Regions from separate parts of the Sphingobium sp. SG1 genome, predicted to be linked through region 3. Evidence: predicted binding sites of a transcription regulator. Region 3 holds the regulator's gene; each other region holds the start of a gene.

Region 1 (3,351 bases), on a different contig from region 3:
TGATCGACGCATCCTCAAACAGCCGCGCATACATGCGGGTGGTGATCTCGACGCCATGGCGGCGCAGCGCCGGGCCGGTCGCCTTCACGATGGCGATGGTTTCGGGGGACAGGGTTTCGCGCATGACAGGCTCCTTATCGGGGATTCGATAAGGTTCATTTAATATGCATCTTTTAAGATGTAAATTGAATATATGTTTATGACACTCTGCCCGCAGGATAGGAGGGCGCGATGCAATTGACCCGCCACACCGATTATGCGCTGCGCGTGCTGATCCATCTCGCCGCCGTGCCGGGTGGACGGGCGACGATCCCGGAAATTGCCGATGCCTATGGCCTGTCGCGCAATCATCTGATGAAGGTGGTGCATGGTCTGGGCCAGGGTGGCTTCATCCGCACCCAGCGTGGTCGCGGCGGCGGCTTCACCCTTGCCGCCGACCCTGCCGATATCCGCATCGGCGCGGTCGTACGCCATAGCGAGCCGGACATGGCGATGGCCGATTGCGCGGCCTGCGCGATCCGTCCCGCCTGCGGCCTGTCGGGCATATTGGCGCAGGCGGTCGGTGCTTTCCTGACGGTGCTGGACGGCTATAGCCTGGCCGACGCGGCGCGTGACCGGACCGGCCTCGCAGCGCTCATCGCCGCCCTGCCCGGCCCGACATCGACCGACCCCAAACCGGATCTCAGCCCGGCCTGCGCATCCTCTTCTTCGCCTCGCCCGGATTGACGCAACCGTCCTGCACGCCCTTGCCGCAGACCGGATAAGCCTTCGCCTCGGTCGGCGGCGGCGTCATGTTGCCGCCCACCGTCACAGGATTGGCCGCCGTGCCCACAGGCGCAGCCGGATCGCGCGGCACGTCCGCCGGCGCCGGCACCATGCCCGTCTCGGCCGGCACCGCGCCGGTCGGCTGGGCCGCATTGGGATCCTGGTTCTGGGCCGGCGGCGACATCGCCTGCGCCCCGGCCTGACCGGGCAGCGCCGCCATCGACAGGGCAGCAAAGCCGGCGATCATGATGATCTTCATCGGGTTCGTCCTTCTACTCCTTGCCCCGAGCAAGGGAGAAACCGGCCGCCCCGCCTCCCTGTTCCGCGTCAGCGACGAACCGTGCCGCCGCTGACGCCGGCCGCACGCTCAGTCCGACGGGTATCGATCGAACCGGGGCAGGTCATGCGCCGCCGCCATCCACGGCGCCGCCTCGGCATATTGGATATGCACCGCCGGCGGAAAGGCGCTCTGGTCGTCCAACGTCGCGCTCTGGATGTCGATCATGCCGGGAAAGACCGTCGGGTTGGTGTAGAACAGCCCGGTGCCACAAGTGCCACAGAAATGGCGGGTCGCATTGTCCGACGACTGATAGGTGACCGGATCGCCCTCTATCGTCACCTTGTCATGCGCGAACAGCGCCCAGCCGACCATCGGCGCGCCCGCGCTCATCCGGCAATCGCTGCAATGGCACAGCGCGCTGTAAACCGGCTCGCCCTCCGCCGCATAATGGATCGCCCCGCACTGGCACCGCCCCGTCACCATCATCTTGCTCCATTCGCATCTTGCGTGATTCCCTTTTTGTTCTCATAGATTGCGTCCCGCTGCAAGGCCATCTGCCCTTGCCCCCGCAACCGCCCATCCCTAGTTGATCGCCCATGACCGTGCCTGCCCCCTCTCCCAATGACCCGCCCTATCTGAAGGGCCTCAACGAACCGCAGCGCGAAGCGGTGCTGACCACGGAGGGACCGGTGCTGGTGCTGGCCGGCGCGGGCACGGGCAAGACCGCAGCGCTTACCGCCCGCCTCGCCCATCTGGTCGCGACCCAGCGCGCCTGGCCCTCGGAAATCCTGGCCGTGACCTTCACCAACAAGGCGGCACGGGAAATGCGCGAGCGCGTCGGCCGGATGATCGGCCCGGCGGTCGAGGGCATGCCCTGGCTCGGCACCTTCCACGCGATCGCCGCCAAGATGCTGCGCCGCCATGCCGAACTGGTGGGTCTCCAGTCCAATTTCACCATCCTCGACACCGATGACCAGTTGCGCCTGATGAAGCAGCTGATCCAGGCGGAGGGAATTGACGAGAAGCGCTGGCCCGCGCGTCAACTCGCCGGCCTGATCGACCAGTGGAAGAACAAGGGCCTCACCCCGGAAGAAGTCGGCGCCGGCGAGGCAGAGGGCTATGCCCATGGCAAGGGTCAGAAGCTCTATGCCGCCTACCAGGCTCGTCTGCGTGAAGTGAATGCCTGTGATTTCGGTGACTTGCTACTCCACTCTCTCACCATCTTGAAGCGCCATCGCGACGTGCTGGAGCAATATCAGCAGCGCTTCAAATATATCATGGTGGACGAGTATCAGGACACCAATAGCAGCCAATATCTCTGGCTGCGGCTGCTCGCCCAGACCCGCAAGAATATCTGCTGCGTCGGTGACGACGACCAGTCCATCTATTCATGGCGTGGCGCAGAAGTCGCCAATATCCTGCGGTTCGAAAAGGATTTTCCGGGCGCCGTGATCGTCCGCCTGGAACAGAATTACCGCTCCACCCCGCATATCCTGGGCGCCGCCTCCGGGGTGATCGCGGAAAATGGCAATCGCCTGGGCAAGACATTGTGGACCGACATCGACGTCGGCGAGAAGGTGCGCGTGCTCGGCGTGTGGGACGGGCCGGAGGAAGCCCGCCGCGTCGGCGACGAGATCGAGGCGATCGCCCGCGCCGGTGGATCGCTGGACGAGGTTGCTATCCTCGTCCGCGCCCAGCACCAGACCCGCGAATTCGAAGACCGCTTCATCCAGATCGGCCTGCCCTATCGCATCGTCGGCGGCTTCCGCTTCTATGAGCGCGCCGAAATCCGCGATGCGCTCGCCTATCTGCGCCTCGTCAACCAGCCGGCCGACGACCTGGCCTTCGAACGCATCGTCAACGTGCCGAAGCGCGGCCTGGGCGACAAGGCGGTCGAGAAGCTGCACCGTCTGGCGCGCGCGGAGGGCATTCCCCTCGCCCTTGCCGCCGCGCGCATCCTCGACACCGACGAACTGACGCCCCAGGCGCGCCGTTCGCTCGGCGCCTTCATCGGCGACCTCGCCCGCTGGCGCGATCGCGCCGCACAACTGCCCCATGCCGAACTGGCGCGCCAGATCCTGGACGAAAGCGGCTATACCACCACGCTCCAGGCCGAACGCTCGACCGAGAGCGCCGGGCGCCTCGAAAATCTGAGCGAACTCAGCCGCGCGATGGAGGAATATGAGACGCTGGGCGCCTTCCTCGAACATGTCAGCCTGGTCATGGACAATGAGGCGCAGCAGGATGAGCAGAAGCTCACCATCATGACCATCCACGCCGCCAAGGGCCTGGAATTCGACAATGTC
Region 2 (3,351 bases), on a different contig from region 3:
GCAGGAACTGGGCGGGCTGTTCCAGGCGATGGAGAGCCAGGTGCGCGCGGCGGGCGAGGCGATCCGCGCGGCGGTGGCGCAGACGCAGGTCGGCGCCGAGCAGACGGCGGCGCTGCGGGTCGAGGCGGACGGGATCGGCGCGGTCATCACCCTGATCGACGATATTGCGCGGGCGACCAGCATGCTGGCGCTCAATGCCAGCATCGAGGCGGCACGGGCCGGCGAGGCGGGGCAGGGCTTTGCCGTGGTGGCGCGCGAGGTCAAGCTGCTGGCGAGCCAGACGCGTGAGGCGGCGGCCGAGATCGGCCAGCGCATCGGCCATGTCCGGCTGGCGGTGGAGACGGTGGCGCAGGGGCATCTGCACATGGACGCGGCGATGGCGACCGCGAACGAGGTGTCGGCATCGGTTTTTTCGGCGGTGGCGCGCCATGGTGCCTTCAGCCGGTCGATCGCCGCCAGCCTGTCGGAAGCCGGATCATCGAGCGACCATATCCGCCAGAGCGCGCGCCAGATCAGCGACAATGCGAGCGCGGCGGCGGCAGGCGCCCATGATATCGGCGTCGCGGCGGGGCAACTGGCGACGGTCGCGCACCGGCTGGACGATCGGGCGAGCCGGTTCCTGCAGGCGATCCAGGCAGGCTGAACCGCACAAAGCCTCTGGTAACGGCGCAAAAAGCAGCTAGTCTTGCACCCAATGGGTCCGGCACGGGCCGAAAATGGGAGAGAAGATCATGCTCGTCATGTTCGTCGGCGTCGATCGCACCGAAACCGCGGTCAACCCTACCCAGGTGACCTTCGTCTCATCCGTGACCGACGGCACCCGCATCCGCTTTGGCGAAGGCCGCAGCGTCACCGTGACCGAACCGATCGCCGAAGTGCTGGATTCGCTTAACCGCGCCCTGCGGCCGCACGAATAGCGGTCTTTTCCCTCTTCCCCTCCGTTGCGCCTGCATGGCGACAGCCCTGTCGTGCGCACGACAGGTAAAAGGCCCGCCGCGCCTTCGCGCAACGGGCCTTTTCAGAGCGTGAAGCCAGAGGTGGACGAAAGGCAGGATCAGGCGCCCGGTTGATCCGGTCGGGCGCGGTCGTCCTGCTTAGTCGTCATCCCCCGCTTCGGGTCCGGCCATCATCCCTTCGGCGACTTCCTCGGTCTTGCCGCGGATCGCCTTTTCCAGGCGGTCTGCCATTTCGGGATTTTCCTTGAGGAAGGTCTTGGCGTTCTCGCGACCCTGGCCGATGCGGACCGAGTCATAGGAGAACCAGGAGCCCGACTTCTCGACCAGCCCGGCCTTGACGCCGATGTCGAGCATTTCGCCGATCTTGGAAATGCCCTCGCCATACATGATGTCGAATTCGACCTGCTTGAAGGGCGGGGCGACCTTGTTCTTCACCACCTTCACGCGGGTCGCGTTACCGACGATATCGTCGCGATCCTTGATCTGGCCGGTGCGACGGATGTCGAGACGGACCGAGGCGTAGAATTTGAGCGCGTTGCCGCCGGTGGTGGTTTCCGGATTGCCGTACATCACGCCGATCTTCATGCGCACCTGGTTGATGAAGATCACCATGCACTTGGAGCGGGCGATCGACCCGGTCAGCTTGCGCAGCGCCTGGGACATGAGGCGCGCCTGCAGGCCGACATGGCTGTCGCCCATCTCGCCCTCGATCTCGGCGCGCGGCACCAGCGCGGCGACCGAGTCGACGACGAGGATGTCGATGGCGTTGGAACGGACCAGCGTGTCGACGATTTCCAGCGCCTGTTCGCCGGTGTCGGGCTGCGACACGATCAGTTCGTCAATGTCGACGCCCAGCTTCTTGGCATAGATGGGGTCGAGCGCATGTTCCGCGTCGACGAAGGCGGCGGTGCCGCCGGCCTTCTGGGCTTCGGCGATCGCATGCAGCGTCAGCGTGGTCTTGCCCGAGCTTTCGGGGCCGTAAATCTCGATGATGCGGCCCTTGGGCAGGCCGCCGATGCCGAGTGCGATGTCGAGGCCGAGCGAGCCGGTCGAGATCGATTCAATCTCGATCTTCTCACGGCTGCCGAGCTTCATCGCGCTGCCCTTGCCGAAGGCGCGATCAATCTGGGCGAGCGCCGCCTCCAATGCTTTCTGTCTGTCCATTGTGCCTGTCTTCTTGGAATCGATGAGTGAGAGCATAGCGGTCATCGGCCTATCCCCTGTCAAGCGGATCGCGTCGAGTCACTCGGCGCCTGCCAATGATGTATCCTGTTTGTTCCTGCGGAACAAGAGGGGAACGGAAATTTCCTATCCTGCCTATTCAGTCGGCGAGAATCTTCTCCAGCGCGCGCTCCACGGCGCCGATGGTGAAGGGCTTGGCCAGCGTCGGCCGATCGGCATGACCCTGCGGCAGATCATCCGCCATGCCGCCGGTGGCGAACAGGAAGGGGATCGACTGCTGGGCCAATATGTCGGCGACCGGCCAGCTTTTTTCACCCTGGAGATTGCAGTCGAGCAGGGCGGCGTCGAACCCGCCCTCGCGCGCCAGGGCGCACGCCTCGTCCACCGACGCGGCGGTCGCGTGGAGGCGATAGCCGAGCGCGTCGAGATAATCTTCCAGCATCATGCCGATCATCGCTTCATCCTCGACGATGAGGATGGACTTGCCGTCAGCCATGCGCCCTTGTCCCTTGTGCTTGCTTCCCATCGCTAGCCAAAGGGGCAGGCGATGCCCAGCATAATCGTTTGCCGGCGGGCAAGTTCATTCCGCCGCCGGTCGCATCGCCAGCGCGTCGCGCGCCGCTTCGGCCAACTGGTTGACGGAAAAGGGCTTGGGCAGGAAGGCGACATTGGCGATGTCGATCGACTTGCGCAGTTGCTCCTCGGCATAGCCGGACATGAACAGCACGGGGAGGTCGGGGAAACTGCGCCGCGCCTGCGCCACCATCGCCGGGCCATCCATATTGGGCATCACCACGTCGGAGATCAGCAGGTCGATCTTCTCGCCGCCGCCCAGCACTTCCAACCCCTGTTCGCCGTCGCTGGCGGTCAGCACCTTGTAGCCCTGGCGGGTGAGGGCGCGTTCGGCCACGGCGCGGACCATATCCTCATCCTCGACCAGCAGCACTGTGCCGGTGCCCCAGGTTTCGCTGCGCTTGATCGGCGTCTTGGGCTTGGCCTGCTCGATGTCGCCGCCGGCATAGACCGGCAGATAGATGACGAAGCTGGCGCCCCGGCCCAGTTCGGATTCGGCGAAGATATAGCCGCCCGACTGCTTGACGATGCCATAGACGGTGGAAAGGCCAAGGCCCGTGCCCTTGCCCAGTTCCTTGGTGGTGAAGAAGGGTTCGAAGATCTTGGACAAGATGTCGGGCGGGATGCCCAGGCCCGTGTC
Region 3 (13,379 bases):
GCGTTGCCGGTCGCGTTTCCCTCGTCTCGCCAGAATTCGACGATTGTGCTGCCCCCATTCATGGGTGTGATAATATCATCTTTTCCGTCTGCGCAAATGCCTTGTTACCAAAACTTAACGCAATTTCGATAGCTTCCGTCCCCATGTCCTATGATCCTGGCGCTCTTAATGCGGCATTGGCCGCCGCCGTCGGCGAAGACGCGGTGCTGATCGCCGATCTGCGCGTGGCTTTCCTTGAAAGCGCGGAGCGCCATCTCGACCTGATGAGCCGGGCGCACTGCGACGCCAATTGGGAATTGGCGGCCTGGCGTTTGAAAGGCCTGGCGGCGAGTTTCGGCCTGACCAGCCTGATGGCGTTGGCGGACGAGGCGGTCGAGGCCGCGCCGGGCGATCCGCGCGCCTTGCAGCGCCTGCGCAGCACGATCGCGCTGCTCCAGCAGGGCTGAAACCGGTGATTTGAAAGCGCCTGCTTGCGCTGCGTCGTTCGGCTTGCAAGAAGATCGTCGCAATCAAAACGGGTCGGTTTCCAGACAATATGACATTCGCGGCCATTCTCAGTGCCAGCCGGGCTTCAAGTGATTCGCCTGCAGCGCTTCGCGCCACCCTGCATTTCGCCGGCCAGACGCTGGTCGAATATCAGGCGCGACAGGCGGTCCGGGCCGGTGCGGACCGGATCATGATCCTGGTCAGCGTCATCACGCCGGCCATTTCGCAGGCGGTCGATCGGCTGAGCGCGGACGGCATTGCCGTCGCCCTGATCCGCGACATGGTGTCGATGGTGCGCGATGCGCCGCGCAACGCCGATGTGCTGCTGGTGGCCGATGGCGCGGTGGTGGCGCAGGGCCATTATGATGCGCTGGCCGGGCAGGCGGGCAATGCTTTGCTGGTCACCGACGACAGCCGCGCCAGTGCGCCGTTCGAGCGGATCGATGCGGGGCAGCGCTGGGCCGGGTTGGCGCGGATCAATCCGGCGCTGCTGTTCGGCACGCTGGACATGATCGGTGACTGGGATCTGGCGCTGACCTTGGTGCGATCGGCGGTGCAGGGCGGTGCGGTGCGAATCACCGTGCCGCAGGACGATCTGCTGGAGGGCCGAGTCGCGCTGGTCGACGGGCAGGAACAGGCGGACCTGGCCGCGCAGGCGGTGATGTCGACCGGGGCGCGGTCGGGATCGTCCAGCCGCGGCGGGATCGAACATTATCTGTTCGGGCCGCTCTCCCGGCTGCTCGGCCCCGCATTGATGCGCAGCCAGGTGCCGGCGATGCAGGTGCGGATCGGTTCGATCGCGCTGGCCGGCATTGCGCTGTTGCCGCTGGAACTGGGCTGGCCGGGCACCGGGATCAGCCTGTTGCTGCTGGCGCTGCTGCTGGCGGAACTGGCCGATCGGCTCGATGAAATGGCGCTGCGCCGGCCGCCGAGCGGCTGGATCGCCTTTCTGGCGCCGGGGCTGGCGCTGATCGGCGTGATGCTGTCGGGCAGCGGGATGGTGCCCAACTATCTGGCGTTGTTGCTGGGTATCATCACGGTTGCCGATCGCTGGCGCCGGACCGGGGCGGCGCGCCCCTGGATGATCTTCACGCCGGGCACCGCGTTGCTGGTACTGCTGGCAGCCTTGCTGACGGGGGCGGAGGCATTTGGTTTCGACGTTGCCATGCTGGCGGCGATCGGATCGATCGGGGCGATCATCCTGTCGCGTCGGGGCGGATGATTTTTGTCGCATCGAGATCGTTGATTTTGCTGTCAGGGTTTAGTGCATTTTAACGACGTGGGGTTATGCTGCCTTGCATGAGCGCCCACACGTCCCTTGCCGGATCCATCATGGCGGACAGCTGGCCCATGGCACATGTCATGGCCGGCATGTCGGCCGTGCCCGTCGGCCATGCGATTGATCTCGCCTTTTTCTTTCCGGTCGAGGACCGGGCGCGCCATGATGCGCTGATCGCGGAGACGCGCCGTCATCTGGGCGGATGCCTGACCGCGATCGAAACCGCGCTGCGGCTGAGCCTGGCGGGTGATCCTGCCATTGCGGCAGCGCTGGGGCGCTGGCCCGATGGGCTGTGCTGGCCGACCATCTGTGCGCAGCCGACCCTGCTGGGGCCGGCCCTGCTGGCCCATATGCAGATGCGTGCGGGGGTAAGCCTGTTGCTGCGGCAGATCGGGCGCCCTGATGGCGAGCCGCCGGAACAGCCCGAGGCCGAGTCGATCCTGTCGTCGGATGATCCCGAAATTGGTGACGCGATCGTCGCGCTGGCGCTGGCCGAAGGACAGTGGCAGGCGATGGGCGGCGAGGATCAGCCGATGCGGCCCGATCTGCCGGCCGAACATTTTGCCGAACTGGTGTGGACGGCGGCGGCCTGTCTGGCGGCGGTGGTGCAGCGGACCGCGCTGGAGCCCGACAATCAATTGCTCGGCGCGTTCGAGCGGGCGGGCTGGGCGCTGCTTGCCAGCCATGACGAAAGCAATGGCCCGATCGCGGCGGCCGACCAACTGGTGCGCCGGTTGGGGCCGCAGGCCGATGCGCCCGACCTTCTGGGCGCGGCGCTGGGGCAGCGACGTTTCCTGTTGTTTGCGGCGCTGGCCGGGCGACGGCTGCGCCTCGGCACCGCGCAGGTGACGGATATTTTGATCATGGGACCGGTGATGCAGGTCGCGACCCTGTGCCGGGCGCTGGGCGGAACCGGGGCGGATTATCGCCATCTGCTGCTGGCGCTGCGGCCGGTGCGGCCGGGCCTGTCGGACGCGGTGATCGTGGCCGAGGCCGATCAGTATCAACTGTTGAGCGACGTGAAGGCGGAAGCCGTGGTGGGGGCCTTGCGCGCGCCGGCCGCCTTCCGCGCGAAGCTCGATCATTTGCGGCGCGTCACCGGATGAACATGACGCTCCACCCCTCCATCGTCCGGGCAACGGCATCGGCGGACGGCACGCTTCTGAGTGCTGATGCGCCGCTGCTCGCCTTGCAGCGGGAGGCGGGGAGCGATCTGCTGGGGCCGCTCGCCATTCCGCAACTGGCCGCCGTGGTGCGGCTGGCGGCGCGGCTGGGCGTCACCGTATCGCGTCCCGTGGTCGCGGCGGCGGAGCGAGGCGACATCGACATGTGGGTGCGGGCGCGGAGCGACGAAGGGCCGGACGGGCGCATCGTGTCGCTGGCGGTGGTCGACTGGAGCGAGCGTCCGCCGCTGGCCAATGCCGGCGACCATAGCCGGCGCGAGGCCGACCTGGCGGCGCTGGCCGATGGCTGGACCTGGCAGATCGACACCCAGTTGCAGTTCCAGATGGCGATTGCCGGGACCGACCGGCAGGGCGCATTGCCGACGCAGCCGCCCCTGCCGGGTAGCCGTTTCTCCAGCTATTTCGAGCTGCAGAGCGATGGTGAGGGCGACATGGCGATCCTGCGCGGCTTCACCCAGCGCCGCGCCTTCCGCGATCAGGTCGCGACATTGGTGCATGATCCCGAACAGCATGTGCGGCTGGCGGGCTTTCCGCTGTTCGACCTGGCCGGCCATCTGGTCGGCTATCGCGGCAAGGCCTGCCCGATCGAGCGGCCGCCGGCGCTGGCGCGGGCGGATACGACGCAATTGTCGCTCTATCCCGGTGAGTTCGGCAAGCGGCTTGATCGATCGCTGCGCCAGCCGCTGGGGCGGATCATCGCGAATGCGGACACGATCGGCGCGCAACTGGAAGGGCCGTTGCGGCCCGATTATGCCGATTATGCCAATGATATCGCGACTGCCGGCCGTCATCTGATGGCGCTGGTCGACGATCTGGCGGATCTGCAGGCGATCGACCGACCCGATTTCGGCGTGATCATCGAGGATGTCGACCTGGCGGACCTGGGCCGGCGGGCCGGCGGCCTGCTGACGGTCAAGGCGTTGGATCGGCACATCAAGATCCATTGCCCGGATGTCGAGCAGATATTGATGGCGAGGGGCGAGTTCCGCCGCGTGCTGCAGATCCTGGTCAATCTGGTCGGCAATGCGGTGCGCTATTCACCCGAGGGATCACAGGTGCGCATCGTCGTCGAGCGCGAGCACCGGCAGGCTCGGGTGCTGGTGATCGACCAGGGTGCGGGCGTGGCGCTGGAGGATCGCGAGAAGATTTTCGACAAGTTCGAGCGGCTGGGACGTGACGATCCGGGCGGCAGCGGGCTTGGCCTCTATATCTCGCGCAAGCTGGCGCGGGCGATGGGCGGCGACATCAGCGTCGGCGGCACGCCGGGCGAGGGTGCGCGCTTCATCCTGACGCTGCCGGTGCTCGACTGACGGATGCGCGATCGCGCTTATATGAGATAAAGAGCGCTTGTTTGTCCGGCCGATGCTGCCCCGATAGGGTGGTGGCATGGACAGATCGCATTGCCTGGCCACCTATGGCACGCTGGCGCCCGGACGGGCCAATCATCATCAACTGGCGCAGCTGCAGGGCCGTTGGCAGGCGGGGCATGTGACCGGCCATCTGGTCGCGCATGGCTGGGCCGCGTCGATGGGCTTTCCCGCCTTCATTCCCGACGAGGGCGGCGCGGCGGTGCCGGTCCAGCTGTTCCGCTCGCCCGACCTGCCGGCGCACTGGGCGCGGCTCGATGCGTTCGAGGGGACGGATTATCGCCGTGCCGCGATCGATGTCGTTACCGATCAGGGGCGGGTGCCAGCCTGGATCTATGTCCATGCAGGGGTAGGCGGCTGAGCCCTAAACGAAAAACGGCGCCCGATGGGGCGCCGTTCCTCTTGTCTCTTGTGACCGCGTCTTAGCGCTTGTCGACGGCGACATAGTCGCGCTGCGTCGGGCCAGTGTAGAGCTGACGCGGACGACCGATCTTCTGCGCTGGGTCCGAAATCATTTCGTTCCACTGCGCGACCCAGCCCACGGTGCGGGCGAGGGCGAAGAGCACGGTGAACATTTCGGTCGGGAAGCCGATCGCCGAGAGGATCACGCCCGAATAGAAGTCGACATTCGGGTAGAGCTTCTTCTCGATGAAGTAGGGATCGTTGAGGGCGATCTGCTCCAGTTCCTTGGCAACGTCGAAGATCGGGTCGTTGACGCCCAGCTTCTCCAGCACGTCCTTCGCGGTCTTCTGCATCACGGTCGCGCGCGGATCGTAATTCTTGTAGACGCGATGGCCAAAGCCCATCAGGCGGAACGGATCGTCCTTGTTCTTGGCGCGGGCGATATATTCCGGAATGCGATCGACGGTGCCGATTTCGCGCAGCATGTTGAGCGCGGCTTCGTTCGCGCCGCCATGCGCCGGGCCCCACAGGCAAGCGATGCCGGCCGCGATGCAGGCGAAGGGATTGGCACCCGACGAACCGGCGAGGCGGACGGTCGAGGTCGACGCGTTCTGCTCATGGTCGGCATGCAGGGTGAAGATTTTGTCCATCGCGTCGACGACGATCGGATCGATCTTATACTCTTCCGCCGGGACCGAGAAGGTCATGTTCAGGAAGTTGGCGGTATAGCTCAGGTCGTTGCGCGGATAGACGAAGGGCTGGCCCACCGAATATTTGTACGCCATCGCAGCGATCGTCGGCATCTTGGCGATCAGGCGGTGGCTCGCAATGCGGCGCTGTTCCGGATCGTTGATGTCGGTCGAGTCATGATAGAAGGCCGACAGGGCGCCGACGACGCCGACCATGATCGCCATCGGGTGGGCGTCACGACGGAAGCCGCGGAAGAAGGCGGTCAGCTGTTCATGCACCATGGTGTGGCGCGTGATGGTGTTGGTGAACTCGGCCAGTTCCTTGGCCGACGGCAGTTCGCCGTTCAGCAGCAGGTAGCAGACTTCCATGAAGCTGGACTGTTCGGCGAGCTGGCCGATCGGATAGCCACGATGCAGCAGCACGCCGGCGTCGCCATCGATATAGGTCAGGCCCGATTCGCAGCTGGCGGTCGAGGTGAAGCCCGGATCGTAGGTGAACATGCCGGTGTTGGCGTAGAGCTTGCGAACGTCGATGACCTGGGGACCGACGGTACCATCCATGATGGCATAGTCCTTGGCCTCTCCGCCAACGGTCAAACTGGCATTATTATCCGACATGTTTTTCTCCTTAACTGCCGTCAACCGGCCACCACGTGCCCCGCAGCGGTCAGTCGCTTCAAGCTTTCCTCTTTCCCCAGAAGGAAGAGGACATCAAAAATACCCGGCGAGACCGTGCGCCCGGTGAGCGCCGCACGAAGCGGCTGTGCCACCTTGCCCAGGCCAAGCCCCGCATCCTCTGCCACGCGGCGTATCACTTCATCGATCGCTTCAACCGTCCAGGACTGGACGGGCTGGAGAGCGTCGGCTGTCTTTTTCAGCAGCTCACGCGCGGGTTCATCTAGCAGAGCAGACGCCTTCTCGTCAAAATCGAGCGGGCAAGATTTGAACAGAAACTCTGCGCCTTCTGCAATTTCGTTAAGCGTCTTGGCCCGCGGCTTGAGCGAAACCATCGCCTGGGTCAAAATATCGCGCTGGGCATCATTCAGTTGCGTATCAAGACGCGACTCAACGCGCGGGGCGACCAGGGCGGCCAGGCGCGCCTCGTCGGCCTCGCGCAGATAATGGCCGTTCAGATTTTCCAGCTTCTTGATGTCGAAGCGCGAGGGCGAACGGCCGACGCCGTCGATATCGAACAGTTCGATGGCGCGTTCGATCGAGATGATCTCCTCGTCCCCATGGCCCCAGCCGAGGCGCAGCAGATAGTTGAGCACCGCTTCGGGCAGCATCCCCATCTCGTCGCGATAGGCGTCGACGCCGAGCGCACCGTGGCGCTTCGACAGCTTCGCGCCGTCCGACCCGTGGATCAGCGGGATATGGCCATAGACCGGTTCTTCCCAACCCATCGCCTTGATGATCGCCAATTGGCGGAAGGCGTTGTTGAGATGATCGTCGCCGCGGATGACATGGGTGACGCCCATGTCATGGTCGTCGACCACAACGGCCAGCATATAGGTAGGGGTGCCGTCCGACCGGAGCAGGATCATGTCGTCTAGCTCGGCATTCTGCACCACGACGCGGCCCTGCACCGCATCCTCGATCACCGTTTCACCGGTCCGAGGGGCCTTGATACGGATGACGAAGGGGGCGCCTTCGGGCGCTTCCTCCGGCGAACGGTCGCGCCAGCGGCCGTCATAGCGCATCGGCTGCTTGGCGGCGCGCTGCTGTTCGCGCAGCTCGGCCAGCTCTTCCTGCGTCGCATAGCAGCGATAGGCATGACCATTGGCGAGCAGCTGATTGGCGACCTCGGCATGGCGCGGGGTGCGCTCGAACTGGAACACGGCGGGCTCATCGCCGCCCAGGTTCAGCCATTCCAGGCCGTCGAAAATGGCTGCCACAGCTTCCTCGGTGGAGCGGGCGCGATCGGTATCCTCGATGCGGAGCAGGAACTTGCCGCCATGATGGCGCGCAAACAGCCAGTTGAACAGCGCGGTGCGGGCGCCGCCAATATGCAGGAAGCCCGTTGGAGACGGGGCGAAACGGGTCACCACCTGCTTGTTCAATCCCGTTGCACTTGCCGTCATATTCGCTGACATTCTTCCTGCCTGATCCATGGATGCGACGCCCCCTAGCATGGCTTTTGAGCCACGACAAACGTCCGTTGGGCGCAGGACGGTGCGTATTGCGCACAATGGATTTGCGCGGATCGAACAATGGCTGGAGGTGGAGCGCGAACAGCTCGCCTTGTGGGTGCCGGTGGCGCTGGGCGCGGGCATTGCCGGCTGGTTCGTGCTGCCGGGGCCGGCACATTGGTTGGCCTGTTGCTGCGGGGCGCTGGGGCTGGCCTGTCTGGCGCTGTTGCTGCCGGTGGGCGCACGATTGCGGCACATGCTGGTGGCGGGCGGCTTGTTGGCTTGTGTTGGTTGCCTGCTGGTCTGGGGTAAGGCGACATGGCTGGGTCAGCCGCCGCTGGCCCGTCCCATATTCGCACAGGTGACCGGCACGGTGACGGCGGTTGCCAAGCTGCCGGCGCAGCAGATGGTGCGGGTGGGGCTGCGGCCGATCGAGGCGCCGGCGCTGCCCGCGGCGATCCGGGTGAATATCGCGGAGGCGGATGTGCCCGAAGGGCTGGGCAAGGGGGCGGTGCTGCGCTTTCGCGTGCGGCTGATGCCGCCCGCGCCGCCGAGCGTGCCGGGGGCGTTCGACTTCGCGCGACGCGCCTATTTCCAGGGGATCGGGGCGACCGGGCGGGCGCTGGCGCCGGTCGAAATGGTGGAGCAGGCGCGCGAGGGGGCGACGCTGCGGGCGCGACTGTTCGATCATATCAGCGGACAGGTGGCGGGCGCACCGGCGGGGATTGCGGTGGCGCTGGCGACCGGCGACCAGGGCGCGATTGCCGAAGCGGATGCGGAGGCGATGCGGCGTAGTGGCCTTGCCCATCTTCTCTCGATCAGCGGGCTGCATGTGACGGCGCTGATCGGGGCGGTGATATTCCTGCTGTTGCGCCTGCTGGCGCTGATCCCGCGCGCGGCGCTGGACTGGCCGCTGATGCTGATCGCGGCGGCCGGGGGCGCGCTGGCGGGGATCGGCTATACGCTGCTGACCGGCGCGGAGGTGCCGACGGTGCGATCCTGCATCGCGGCGCTGCTGGTGCTGGGCGGGCTGGCGCTGGGGCGCGAGGCGATCACCCTGCGGCTAGTGGCGACCGGGGCGCTGGTGGTGCTGGTCTTCTGGCCAGAGGCGCTGATCGGCCCAAGCTTCCAGATGAGCTTTGCCGCCGTGGTCGCGCTGGTGGCGCTGGGCGAGCATCGGCGGTTCAAGGCGTTCGCGATGGCGCGGGACGAGCCTTGGTTGCGCAAGGCCGGGCGGACGGTGGCGGCGATGCTGATGACCGGCCTTGCCATCGAAATGGTGCTGGCGCCGATCGCCCTTTTCCATTTTCACAAGGCAGGTTTGTTGGGCGCGGTGGCCAATCTGGTCGCGATCCCGCTCACCACCTTCGTCATCATGCCGCTGGAGGCGCTGGCGCTGGGCTTCGACCTCGTCGGGCTGGGCGCGCCCTTCTGGTGGCTCACGGCCAAGGCGATCGCGCTGTTGCTAGCGGTGGCGCATGGCGTGGCGGCGAGCCCGATGGCGGTGATGCTGGCGCCGGCGGTGCCGGGCGGGCTGTTCGCGGTCATCCTGGTGGGAGGTCTCTGGTGCCTGCTCTGGCGCAGTCGCTGGCGCTGGCTGGGGCTGGGGCCGGTCGCGATCGGCCTGATCGGCATCGCGTCGCTGGCGCCGCCCGATATCGTGGTGACCGGCGACGGGCGGCATGTCGCGGTGCGGACACCAGCGGGGACGATGGCGCTGCTGCGCGAGGGGGCGGGTGAGTATGTCCGCGACGTGCTGAGCGAGAGCGCGGGCTATGACGGGACGCTGGAGGCGATCGCGAAGATGAAGCAGTCGCGCTGCTCGACTGATCTATGTGCGGTGACGTTGCCACGGGACGGGCGCGACTGGCATTTGCTGGTGACGCGCAATGCGATGCTGGTTGATCGGCCGATATTGGAGCGGGATTGCGCGGCGGCCGATATCGTCATCAGTGACCGGGGCCTGCCTTATTGGTGCCGACCGCGCTGGATGAAGATTGACCGCCGGCTGCTGTCCCGCACCGGCGGCCTGTCGATTAGCCTTGAAAGCGGCAAAGTTCACACCGTCCATCGGCCCGGCGACGCACATCCTTGGATCGTGCGCCGCCGGCCCCGAAAAGCCGGTCAGTTGTAGCGGCGCAGCAGGCCGGCGAGCTTGCCCTGGATGCGGACCTGGCGCGGATCGTAGATTTGCGGTTCATAGGCGGCATTGGCGGGATCGAGCCGAACCCGGCTGCCTTCGCGGCGGAAATATTTGAGCGTCGCTTCGGCGTCGTCGATCAGAGCGACGACGATCTGGCCTTCGCGCGCGACATCGGTGCGCTGGATCAGCGCGAAGTCGCCGTCGAGAATGCCGGCCTCCATCATCGAGTCCCCCGACACTTCGAGCGCATAATGATCGCCCGAGCCGAGCAAGGCGGCGGGGACGGAGAGCATGGTGTGGCTTTCCATCGCCTCGATCGGCACGCCGGCGGCGATGCGGCCGTGCAGCGGGATTTCGATCACGTCATTGGCGGCGGTCGGCAGCAGCACGGCGGGCGCCGATATCTTGGGCGTCGGAATGGCCGGAGCCGGCGCGCGATGCATCGCATCGGGCAGCTTGAGCACTTCGAGCGCGCGGGCGCGGTTGGGCAGGCGGCGGATGAAGCCGCGCTCCTCCAGCGCATTGATCAGCCGGTGGATGCCGGACTTGGAGCGCAGGTCGAGCGCGTCCTTCATCTCCTCGAACGAAGGGGACACGCCGCCTTCTTCCAGCCGGGTCTGAATGAAGCTCAGCAATTCCTGCTGCTTGGGCGTCAACATCGGCGGTCCTCCATGGAACGAATGAAGAACGCATAGGAAACGGAAAGGGGCAAGTCAAGCGCGTTAAGCCATGCGCCGCTTTTGCCGGTCAGGCAGTCAGATAGTCAGGCGGTCAGGGGGATGATGTCGACCATGTCGCCGGCAATGGCGGGGGCTGAACCGGCCGGACGGCGGATCAGGCAGTCGGCCAGCGCCATGGCGGCGGTGGCGGCGCTGTCCTGCGATGTGACGGAGACGATGCCGTCGGCGCCGCGATAGGCGCGCAGATAATCGTCGCGTTCCGCCGTTGGGCCGAGTGGGGCGGCAAGGCGGGCCTGCACGATCGGCGGCAGCGGCGCGCGCGATCCGGCGAGATGGCGCACCAGCGGGCAGAGGAACAGCGTGCCGGTGACGAAGGCGGAGACCGGGTTGCCCGGCAGGCCGAGGAAGGTGGCGTTGCCGAGGCGCCCGGCCATCAGCGGTTTGCCCGGCCGCATCGCGATCTTGTAGAAATCGAGCGTGCCGCCGGCGGCCGCGAAGGCGGGGCGGACATAGTCATGGTCGCCGACCGAGGCGCCGCCGGTCGAGACGATGATATCGGCCTGTGCCGCCTGTTCCAGCGCCTGCGTCATGGCAGCGAGATCGTCGGGCACGATGCCAAGGTCGATCACGTCGCAGGGCAGGGCGGCGAGCAGGGCCGCGAGCATCGGCGCGTTGGACGAGGGGAGATAGCCCGGCGGCGTCGGCGCGCCGGGGGGAACAAGTTCATTGCCGGTCGAGAGCAGGGCGATGCGGGGCCGGGCGCCGACGGGCAGGCTGCCATGGCCGCCAAGGACGGCAAGCGCGATCTGGCCCGGCGTGAGGCGGCTGCCTGCGCTGACCAGCAGCGTGCCGGCGCGGAAATCGGAACCGAGCGGGCGGACATGCCTGCCGGGCGTCAATATGCCGTCATGCGCGGTCAGTTTGTCGCCGGCGCGCGTGGCATTTTCCTGGATCAGGATCGCATCGGCGCCGGCCGGCAAGGGCGCGCCGGTGAAGATGCGGCAAGCCTGGCCCGGTTGCAGGGCCGGGATATCGGCGTCGCCCGCGCTGCTGGTGGCGACCAGCTGCCACGGTCCGGCGCCTTCGGATGCGCGCACGGCATAGCCGTCCATCGCGGAAAGATCGGCCCAGGGCTGGTCGCGGCGCGCGCTGATGTCGGTGGCGAGCCAGCGACCGGCACAGGTGGCGACGGGCACATGTTCGGCCGGCAACGGATCGGCGAGGGCAAGTAGCCGCGCCTGCGCGTCCGCGACCGGCATCAGGTTCATCGGTCGCTGCTCTCCGGCGCGGTCCAGTCGCCCGATTTGCCGCCGCGCTTGGCGAGCAGGCGAACATCGCCGATTATCATGCCCTTATCGAGCGCCTTGGCCATGTCATAGACGGTGAGCAAGGCGGCAGTCGCGGCGGTCAGCGCCTCCATCTCCACCCCGGTCTGGCCGGCGGTGCGCGCGGTTGCGGTGACGGTGACGCCATCGTCGTGGAGGGTAAAGTCGATGGTGACGGCGCTCAGCGGGATCGGATGGCAGAGCGGGATCAGTTCGGCGGTGCGCTTGGCCGCCATGATGCCGGCGACACGGGCGACGGCCAGCACATCCCCCTTCTTGACGAGGCCGGCGGCGATCGCCTGCGCGGCGTCGGCCGCCATGGTGATGCGCCCAGCGGCCACCGCCTCGCGCGCGGTCACGGCCTTGGCCGAGACATCGACCATGCGGGCGGCGCCATCCTCGTCGAGATGGGTGAGGCCGGTCATGCGCCCGTCAGCAGGTTGCGGGTCGCCGCCTCGACATCGGCCTGGCGCATCAGGGTTTCGCCGACCAGGAAGCAGCGCACGCCATGATCGGCCATGGCGGTGAGGTCGGCGTGCGAGCCAAGGCCGCTTTCGGCGACGAAGGTGCAGCCGTCGGGCGCCTTGCCCACCAGTTCATAGGTACGGGCGAAATCGACGCTGAAATCGCGCAGGTCGCGGTTGTTGACGCCGATTAGGCGCGAGCGCAGCTTGAGCGCGCGCTCCAGTTCGGCCTCGTCATGCACCTCGATCAGGGCATCCATGCCAAGGCCAAGCGCAGCGTCCTCAATCTCCTGCATCTGGCCGTCTTCCAGCGCGGCGACGATGATGAGGATCGCGTCGGCGCCGAGCGCGCGGCTTTCGAGGATCTGCCAGGGGTCGACGATGAAATCCTTGCGCAGCACGGGCAGGGCGCAGGCCGAGCGGGCGGCCATCAGATAATCGTCATGGCCTTGGAAATAGGGCTCGTCGGTCAGCACCGAAAGGCAGGCAGCGCCACCGGCGGCATAGGCTTGCGCATGGGCCGGCGGATCGAAATCGGCGCGGATCAGCCCCTTGGACGGGCTGGCCTTCTTCACCTCGGCGATCAGGCCGAAGCCCGAGCGGGCGGCATCGTCCAGCGCCTTGCGGAAGCCGCGCGGCGGGGTCTGCTCGCTGGCGCGGGCGTGGAGCGACGCGATCGTTGTCGCGGCCTTGCGGCGGGCGACGTCCTCGCGCTTGAAATCGCAGATTTCGATGAGCTTGTTGGTCATTGATAGGCAATCCAGCAATTGAGGAGCGCGTTGGCAAGGCCGTTGTCGATCGCCTCGGCGGCCTGTTCGACGCCTTCCTGGAAATCATGGGCAGCGTCAGCCACCACCAAAGCGGCGGCGGCGTTGAGCAGCACGGCGTCGCGATAGGCGCCGGCCTCACCCCGGAGCAGGGCGCGAAGAGCCGCGGCATTATGGGCCGGGTCGCCGCCGCGAATGGCAGTGACGGGATGGGTCGAGAGGCCGAGGTCCGCGGCGGTCAGGCGGCGCATCGCGACCACGCCGTCGGCCGTCACCTCGGCAATGTCGTTGCCGCCGGCGAGCGAGAGTTCGTCGAGGCCCTCGTCGCCCGACACGATCATCGCATGGGTGGCGCCCAGCTGGCCCAGTGCGTCGGCATAGATGGGGACATAGGCGGGGCGAGCGATGCCGGCGAGCTGGCGACGGACATTGGCGGGATTGGCGAGCGGCCCCATCAGGTTGAA

Evidence for each region. The regulator LexA, encoded in region 3, represses DNA repair genes until DNA is damaged. The targets are predictions, from matches to a motif close to GTTCCNCNCTTGTTCT.
Region 1: AC0KVN_RS25645 (ATP-dependent helicase) is a predicted target of LexA. The motif match lies at 1,556-1,571, and genes of this name have one in related genera.
Region 2: recA (recombinase RecA) is a predicted target of LexA. The motif match lies at 2,240-2,255, and genes of this name have one in related genera.

What each region holds. Positions count from the first base shown of each region.
Region 1 covers NZ_JBVVOJ010000027.1:1,667-5,017, reverse strand. The annotation lists gene AC0KVN_RS25665 (globin domain-containing protein) at 1-124, opposite strand, end outside; gene AC0KVN_RS25660 (Rrf2 family transcriptional regulator) at 232-726, shown strand; gene AC0KVN_RS25655 (hypothetical protein) at 683-1,024, opposite strand; gene AC0KVN_RS25650 (GFA family protein) at 1,133-1,528, opposite strand; gene AC0KVN_RS25645 (ATP-dependent helicase) at 1,642-3,351, shown strand, end outside.
Region 2 covers NZ_JBVVOJ010000004.1:45,568-48,918, forward strand. The annotation lists gene AC0KVN_RS10920 (methyl-accepting chemotaxis protein) at 1-643, shown strand, start outside; gene AC0KVN_RS10925 (hypothetical protein) at 732-917, shown strand; gene recA (recombinase RecA) at 1,095-2,165, opposite strand; gene AC0KVN_RS10935 (response regulator) at 2,278-2,634, opposite strand; gene AC0KVN_RS10940 (hybrid sensor histidine kinase/response regulator) at 2,719-3,351, opposite strand, start outside.
Region 3 covers NZ_JBVVOJ010000015.1:47,750-61,128, reverse strand. The annotation lists gene AC0KVN_RS22540 (coiled-coil domain-containing protein) at 1-62, opposite strand, end outside; gene AC0KVN_RS22535 (Hpt domain-containing protein) at 144-446, shown strand; gene AC0KVN_RS22530 (hypothetical protein) at 536-1,708, shown strand; gene AC0KVN_RS22525 (DUF2336 domain-containing protein) at 1,786-2,871, shown strand; gene AC0KVN_RS22520 (sensor histidine kinase) at 2,868-4,259, shown strand; gene AC0KVN_RS22515 (gamma-glutamylcyclotransferase family protein) at 4,336-4,677, shown strand; gene AC0KVN_RS22510 (citrate synthase) at 4,739-6,025, opposite strand; gene gltX (glutamate--tRNA ligase) at 6,046-7,488, opposite strand; gene AC0KVN_RS22500 (ComEC/Rec2 family competence protein) at 7,538-9,670, shown strand; gene lexA (transcriptional repressor LexA) at 9,661-10,338, opposite strand; gene AC0KVN_RS22490 (molybdopterin molybdotransferase MoeA) at 10,443-11,627, opposite strand; gene moaC (cyclic pyranopterin monophosphate synthase MoaC) at 11,624-12,109, opposite strand; gene trpC (indole-3-glycerol phosphate synthase TrpC) at 12,106-12,897, opposite strand; gene trpD (anthranilate phosphoribosyltransferase) at 12,894-13,379, opposite strand, start outside.